2 regions of the Paenibacillus tundrae genome follow, and region 2 is predicted to be linked to the other one. Evidence: predicted binding sites of a transcription regulator. Region 2 holds the regulator's gene; the other holds the start of a gene.
The links. The regulator CtsR, encoded in region 2, represses protease genes until heat stress. The targets are predictions, from matches to a motif close to ATGGTCAATAAAGGTCAAACA.

Region 1 (4,219 bases), 1.0 Mb from region 2:
GAAACCAGTACATTCCAGAACGATATCTACACCGAGGTCTCCCCAAGGAAGTTCTTCTGGGTTGCGGTTAGCCAATACTTTAACTTCTTTGCCGTTCACTTTGAAGAAGCCATCATGTACTTCAACATCGCCATCGAAGCGACCTTGAGTTGTATCATATTTAAGCAAATGAGCCAGCATTTTAGCATCAGTCAAGTCGTTGATTGCTACAACTTCAATGCCCTCTACATTTTGAATACGACGGAATGCCAAACGACCAATACGTCCAAAACCGTTAATACCTACTTTAATCATGAGTAAGTTCCTCCCAAGTTTTGATTGATTTTTTTATGAAGCTATATATTCAAGACAGACCGTGAAGTCCGTCAAGACAACAAATTTGAAATGTTCTAGAAAATAAATTCTTATTCCAGTTCGGCTACGATGACTTTGGCAGCAGCCTCATCAATAATCAATATATCTTCCTGACCGAATCTAAGCACGGAGTGAATGGCAGCTGCTTTGCTCTTGCCACCCGCAATCCCGATCACTACATCGGTTCGTTCGATATCTTGAAGTCGCATACCGAGTGTAAGCATGGTATGAACCACGTTACCCTGATCATTAAAGTAATAACCGAATGATTCCGATACGGCTCCTTGCTCTTGAAGCTCTTCCACGATCTCTGTCGCAAGTTTACGTCGCCGTGCCATCTCCACGGCATCACCGATTCCGTGAATAACGATGCGCGATTGTCTAATCAGCTGCAGAATCTCCTGGACACCCGGATCTTGAACAAGGGATTCATAGGCATGGTCACTAAGCAAATCCGGTACATGCAGGAGTTTGTATTGTGCTCCTACCCGTTTTGCCATCGTGGATGCGATCGTATTGGCCTGAATTTCGAGGCTCTCTCCTAGTCCACCGCGTGCAGGGACGAACCAGACACCCTTGAGTGGTGTTGGCGGATTAAGCTGCTCTGCAACTTCAGCCGTTGTTGAACCGCCAGTTACGGCAACAACGTCGTTATCATTCATAATATTGCCGAGAGCCTTTGCTCCGGCCTTGCCCAGTTCCCGTTTGGCAAATGGAGATACGTCCGAATCGCCAGGAACAACGACTACCTTTTGCAGACCGTAGGCTTGCTTGATGCGCTCTTCCAGTTCGGATAATCCGAACAGCTCTTTGGCGACAGGCTCTAACTGCTGCAGCAAATCATGACCTGCCTCGCTGATCTTCATTCCTGTACTGTCAATTTCGATAAGTCCCTGAGCCTTTAATAGATCGGTCTCAGCCCTCAGAACCCGCTCGGTCATCTGCATGGAATTAGCTAACGTTCTTCGTCCAATCACATCCGATAACATGATCTGGTGTAGAATCGTATACCTCTTCTTCAAGACATCCATGAGATCAGGCAGAAGCTGCTTTTGCACTTCTAAAATCTTTCGCATGCTTTCCACTCCCGCAAGCTTCTCGTTCCAAGCTCTCTTTCATGGCCTCAAAATGTCCCGGGTTAACTTTTTAAGTCCCACGTCTATTCTACCTAAAACTGACGCGACATGCAAGTGTTTCAAACGCCCCATTTCATAACGTTCCTCTAAGCTTGTACGCGCTTATTTTCACAATCTTGAGCTTCTCGTAGGTGCTGAATCTGTTTCACACTATATATAGAAGAAAGTCTACATTCTTATCTACATATGGCTCCTTCTCCACCTTGCTCAACATGTGCAAAACCTCTTATAGCATGTACTTAAATGCATTCTTTATCCACTTATCTTCATCATGATCATTTTCGTTACATTCCAAACTACGAGGCTGATCATTTGCTTGCATTTCGACCACGCTTAAGATATAATCATTAATGCTGTCACATATTTGAAGCTCATTGATGTGCAAGCATCCGTGCTACGAAAGAGTAGCCAACAATTCATGTGCGCCCGTGGTCCAATGGATATGACGTAGGCCTCCGAAGCCTGAGATCCAAGTTCGATTCTTGGCGGGCGCGCCATTCTTATTTCGTAGTACATAACCCTTTTAACCAATGAAACCGGAAAGGTTTCTTTTTTTTCAAAGTTAGTTTGACTTTCTTTGACTTTTTGTTTGGAATTGTTTATGATGTGGGTAATACGGTAACAGTTTAAATATAAACACCAATTTAACATTTACATTTCCGAGGAGGTTTTTCACGTGAGTTATATTCCAATGGTCGTTGAACAGAGCAACCGCGGTGAGCGGGCCTATGACATCTATTCCAGATTGCTGAAGGATCGTATCATCTTCCTTGGCAGCGACGTGAATGACGTTGTGGCGAATGCCATTATGGCACAGATGTTATTTTTGGCTGCAGAAGATCCAGAGAAAGACATTCACTTATACATCAACAGCCCAGGCGGATCCATCACAGCCGGTATGGCCATTTACGATACAATGCAATTCATCAAACCGGATGTATCTACCATCTGTGTAGGTATGGCAGCTTCTATGGGCGCTTTCTTGCTCAATGCAGGCGCTAAAGGTAAACGTTTTGCATTGCCTAACAGTGAGATCATGATTCACCAACCACTTGGTGGAGCACAAGGTCAAGCTACAGACATCGAAATCCGTGCTCGTCGCATTCTGAAAATGCGTGACACATTGAACCGCATCATCTCCGAGCGCACAGGTCAACCACTGGAGCGTATCGAGAAAGATACAGATCGTGACTACTTCATGAGTGCTGCTGAAGCTGCCGATTACGGTATCATTGATAAAGTTATCGAAAGAGTAGGTTCACAAGGCGTATAATTGCAGAACTCACCTATAAAGTCATGAGTTGAAGTCTTCTTGGCTTCTAATTATGAACTAGTAAAATCCCACCATTCTATGAATGGTGGGATTTTTTTGTGGTTTTATGATGATCGCAATTGCAACTGCGTGTCGTTTAAACTTCTGTTCTATACGTGATAAATCCGAAATTATTGAACATATAATAACGATCCTATTCTTACTTTTCAGCTGTTACTCCACTGAATGGCGCTGCACCTTTAGGAAGCACTTCTTTGTACGTGAATGGGAACTCTGGGAATCCTTCAGCATATGCCGTGTACTCATACAGTTGGAAGAACACGACAATACCGGTTGGCGTAACGTAGAAGTCCTGATCTTTGTTCAGACCAGTATATCCGTCCAGATAACCACCACGTGCTTTAAGCTGTGTACCTACTTTTTTGCCAAGAGATTCACGCATGGATGTATTGTTCTGTAACACATCATTCAGCGTCAGTTCCTTGCCGGATTCTAGATCAAATGTGTGTCCTGAACGGGTCGTCATGCCATGAGCTCCCGCGTAGTCCTCATAGCGTTGTGTAATGAGTCCCAGCACGCCATTTTCGTTATATGTCACAACGTATGTGCTCTCAAAAGCATATGGGCGATCCGCAGTAGCAGCCCCATTCTCAGAAACCTGCTTCTTGAAGCCTGCTACAAATGCATCAGTCTCATCCTTCAGCACCTTGTTGATTGCCGCTTCAGCTTTGTCATTGCCAAGTCCACTTACTTGTGGATATTGAATATCCACCTCAGCATTTTTCACATTCGCTTTCACTGTAGCTGCTTTTACCGTTACATTGTTCTGCTTCACCTTGCTAAGTGTTAACGTCTTCGCTTGCCCATTCCAGCTTCCCTGAACACCCAGGTAATCTCTCATCGCTGAGAAAGGAATGTATAACCGCCCTTGAATCAGCTTCGCCTCAACGCCCGGATAGTAGTTATTCACTCTAAGCATTGGTGATCCATCAGCTAGACTAATTCTCATCTTATTGTTAGCCGCGGTCAGCGTATACTCTTTGTTCTTCGCATCATAGGTTAGTGTTCCACCTGCAACATCTTTGACCGCAGTTAGAGATACCCATGTAGATCCACCCTGCAGAAGTCCTTTTTGAGTCATCGTTTTACCTGCCGATTTCAGTGTTACTTCCGTCGGAGACGTTACTTTAGTTGAGACCGAAGCCGCTTGAACCGAACTTTCTTGCCACCCTGCTCCACTACCTACAATAATTCCAGCTGCCAGCAACGCACTTGTCCATTTCTTCCATGATGTCATATATAAAAACTCCTCTCTAAATTCGCACTAAGGGTTCATTGCGTATGTATGTTGAACGAAAATGTCTCATACGCTCACCTCTTTATTATAATTAACCCATTTGAGGAAAGGTTTACAGCTCCAGTTACAATCTTGACGATTAACTTGAAATAAATTGCA
Region 2 (4,219 bases):
TCGGAAGATCATCTTATTTTCTGTGAATATACGTATCCAAGAGGTGCCGTAGCACCTCTTATTTGACTTTGCAGGGTTCCTCTGACACACTCATAGAGAAGACATACATCACAGATCAGACCACACTGGGATGATTTCATCATTTTCTAGAGAACGGGGTGCAGAATGAGATGGAATTTCGTAAATTAACAGCAGACGCTTTCGAAGAATGCATGGCTCTTTCTGAATATGCATTTCAATTTGTAATGAAAGAGGAGCAAAGGGAGAAGCGCCAGAATCAGTTTGATAAACATAATGTATGGGGAGTTTATGATGATGGCAGCCTAGGTGCCAAGCTCCACCTTATTCCTTTTCAAACGTATATTCATGGTCGGTCATTCGACATGGGTGGTATTGCAGGTGTAGCCACTTGGCCAGAGTACAGACGAAAGGGCTGGGTAGCCGGTCTTCTCAAACACACATTGGAAGAAATGAATCGCAACAAACAGAGCATTTCGTTCCTGCATCCGTTCGCGTTTGCTTTTTATCGGAAGTATGGATGGGAAACATACATTGAGTACAAAAAATATAAAGTGCCTACCTCGCATTTGCCTGCCAAAAAACAAACACCCGGAACGTTGCGCAGAGGCAATCCAGATCTGGATGTTTTAAAAAGTGTATATAATGCTTATGCGGAGCGCTATAACGGAATGTTGGTCCGTGACGATGCGTGGTGGAAAGACTCGGTGCTTACGGAGGGAACCAGTCAGAAGGCCGTATATTATGATGAAGCCGGGCAAGCCCAGGGATATATATTATACGAGGTCAAGGAGCGTAAATTCACGATCGATGAGATCATTCATCTGAATGAAGAAGCGAGACAAGCCCTATGGACCTTTATAGCCAACCATGATTCCATGATTGAAGAAGTTACATTACAAGCGCCAGCAAGTGACACCCTTGCTTTTCAATTGGATAATCCACGAATTCAGCAAGAGATCATTCCTTATTTTATGGCTCGCATTGTGAGTGTGGAGCAATTTATTTCTCAATATCCGTTTGCCAGTCAGGATTCCCCAGTACAGATTGCTCTTCAGGTTAAGGATGCTCATGCACCTTGGAACGAAGGCGTGTGGCAATTAAATGTTGCCATGAATGGAACGGCTTCAATCTGGAAGGCTTCCGAACCTGTTTCTGAGGATCAGACAGTACAAATGGATATTCAATCTCTTACTGCTGTGCTGATGGGGTACCGAAGACCTGCTGAGATGGCAGAGATAGGCAGAATTAATGGGCCTACTGAGGCAATTAGTGCTTTGGAGAATGCAATTCCTGTACGGGAAACGTATTTACTTGATTTCTTCTAAAGGATTAGATTGAACAAGAAATTATAAGGATTCGTTTAATTGCAGCACTGATGGTTCCTATAATCACCCGGTATAGCATGAAGGCGTAAGGGTAAGACAAATGGACTTCTCCAGCTCTTTTGGAGAGGTTTTTTTGTGTCCAAAGAATATTTCGTGTAAAATCGTAAAAAATGAATAGTGACCCCACTTGGCAAACTCACAAAATATGCTATAATGTATATAAAGTCAAAGAAAGTCAAAGTCAACTGAGATCATCATTTCGTTTGACTTTCTTATGCCATCCGCTGAGTAGAGTGCGACTACACTTTTCTATGTGGAACAAGCAGTATTAAAGGACCTTCGAGCGGCCTTTACTCTCCCGGTAACACTTGTGGAATCCAGATTCGGTGTTTCACGGAATGGTTAAATGGGATGAGAAGGTGCACTCTGTAGGGGCGTGTGGGTCCTTATTGACTTAACGTTTCAGACAGTGGAGGATGAGTGGATGCGTAATATCTCTGATATTATCGAACAATATCTGAAGAGTATTCTGCATGAAAGTCCCGAAGGAATGGTTGAAATTCAGCGTAATGATCTGGCAGACCAATTCTCATGCGTGCCTTCTCAGATTAATTACGTCATCAGCACCCGGTTTACCCTTGAGAAGGGTTATCTGGTGGAAAGCAAACGCGGTGGCGGTGGTTATGTACGTATTCAACGGATTGAACTACCTGCTCACTCAGCACTGCATAACCATTTGCATCATAGTATTGGAGATGAGATCGGGCAGACTGCTGCCGAAGGTCTAATCTACCAACTTGAGGAAGCACGTTTCTTGAGCAAACGAGAGGCGGGGTTGATGCGGGCGGCTGTATCGAGAGAAATTATTTTGGTCAAACTTCCTTACCGGGATCAAATTCGTGCCAGAATGTTGAAGGCGATGTTAATATCTTTGCTCGGTAAATGAAACTATCGGGATCAAAGGAGGTACATCAATGCTTTGCCAAGAATGCAATAATCGTCCGGCTACACTTCATTTTACGAAGATCGTGAACGGAGAGAAGACGGAATTTCATATCTGCGAGTCGTGTGCTCGTGAAAAAGGGGAAATGATTCCCGGAACAGCAGGTGGATTTTCCATTCATAACTTGTTGTCCGGTCTGCTCGATTTCGACCCATCTGGTAAGGGTGGATCCGCAGGAACACCACCTGCTCAATCCCTTCGATGTGAAGAATGTGGCATGACGTATTCCCAATTTAGCAAAATCGGCCGATTCGGCTGTAGCTCATGTTATAAATATTTTGATAGCCGTCTAGACCCGCTGTTCAAAAGGGTACATGGCAGCACCTCCCACGTAGGTAAAGTACCTGCAAGGGCTGGTGGTCGTATTAAGGTCAAACGTCAAATTGCAGATTTGAAACGTACTCTTCAAGAGAGTATCACGCAAGAAGAATTCGAAGAAGCTGCTCAGATTCGTGACCAGATCAGAGAACTTGAAAAAGAAATAGCTCAGGAGTAAAGTTTGTCATGAGTAGGAGGGATGCGTAATGCCTAATCTGCCTTTTACAGAGAAGGCGCTCAGCGATTGGATGCGCAGTGATGCGGCTGATTCAGAAATCGTTATTAGCAGCCGTGTCCGGATCGCACGCAACCTGCAGCATTATCCATTTCCGATGCTTGCATCCAATGAGCAATCGGAGGAAGTGCTGAATAAGCTGAGCGAAGTACTTCAATACGACGATGTTCATGCTTTTGGGAATTTCCACACGCTGGATCTAATCGATATTGATGAACTTGATAAACGTGTGTTGGTGGAGAAACATCTGATTAGTCCCAGTCTTGCGAATGAATCCAAGAACGGCGCTGTCATCCTTAGTGAGGATGAATCCGTCAGTATCATGATTAATGAGGAGGATCATCTTCGGATCCAATGCCTCTATCCGGGGTTCCAAGTGAAAGAAGCCTGGGAGAAAGCTTCTGCGATAGATGATGCTTTTGAAGCGCATGTGGATTATGCTTTTGATGATCGTAGAGGATACCTGACCAGCTGTCCTACCAATGTCGGTACAGGTGTAAGGGCATCCGTAATGATGCATTTGCCGGCTCTGGTCATGACACAACAGATTGGACGTATTCTAACGGCGGTTTCCCAGGTAGGGCTTACTGTCCGAGGGATTTACGGCGAAGGTAGCGAAGCGATGGGTAACCTGTTCCAGATCTCGAACCAGATCACTCTAGGACAGACCGAGCAAGAAGTTATTGAAAATCTGCATAGTGTTGTTTTACAGATGATTGGACACGAACGTACGGCTAGAGAGCGACTGATTACAGACTCAAGACTGCGTATTACGGACAGGGTTATGCGTTCTTATGGCATACTGTCTCACGCTGCCATTGTGGACTCAAAGGAAGCTGCACAGCGTCTCTCGGATGTTCGTCTTGGTGTAGATTTAGGTCTGTTGGAAGGACTCACTATACCGGTAATGAACGAGCTGAACGTCATGACTCAGCCAGGCTTTTTGCAGAAAACGTTCGGGGAAGATATGCGTACAGATGAACGAGATATCTACCGTGCTCAGCTCATTCGGGATACGATCAACCCCACAAAGTAAGGTAGCTTCAGAATTATAAATGAGGTTTCACGCTGCAATTGCAGCTTTTATATAATAAGGCAGATTTACATCAGGTCATTGCAACGAATCTACAAAATTGATGTGAAATGCTTAATGATTTTATTCGCAGCATGGCTGCAGACAACGTGTTATAAAGAATACGGTGGAGAGCTGGGTTCAGTAGCTCTAGCCCGTTTTATCCAAAACCATGGAGGTGCAGGAGATATGATGTTTGGAAGATTTACGGAACGTGCCCAAAAGGTACTCGCATTAGCGCAGGA

Region 1: a site for CtsR is predicted at 2,055-2,075, ahead of clpP (ATP-dependent Clp endopeptidase proteolytic subunit ClpP). Genes of this name have one in related genera too.

Annotation. Positions count from the first base shown of each region.
Region 1 is NZ_CP145605.1:189,284-193,502, reverse strand. Features, by position in the region: gene gap (type I glyceraldehyde-3-phosphate dehydrogenase) at 1-294, opposite strand, end outside; gene V6W81_RS00920 (sugar-binding transcriptional regulator) at 405-1,430, opposite strand; tRNA gene V6W81_RS00915 (tRNA-Arg) at 1,913-1,987, shown strand; gene clpP (ATP-dependent Clp endopeptidase proteolytic subunit ClpP) at 2,167-2,763, shown strand; gene V6W81_RS00905 (PdaC/SigV domain-containing protein) at 2,963-4,060, opposite strand.
Region 2 is NZ_CP145605.1:5,714,996-5,719,214, reverse strand. Features, by position in the region: gene V6W81_RS25815 (GNAT family N-acetyltransferase) at 171-1,346, shown strand; gene V6W81_RS25810 (CtsR family transcriptional regulator) at 1,831-2,292, shown strand; gene V6W81_RS25805 (UvrB/UvrC motif-containing protein) at 2,321-2,845, shown strand; gene V6W81_RS25800 (protein arginine kinase) at 2,874-3,938, shown strand; gene V6W81_RS25795 (ATP-dependent Clp protease ATP-binding subunit) at 4,164-4,219, shown strand, end outside.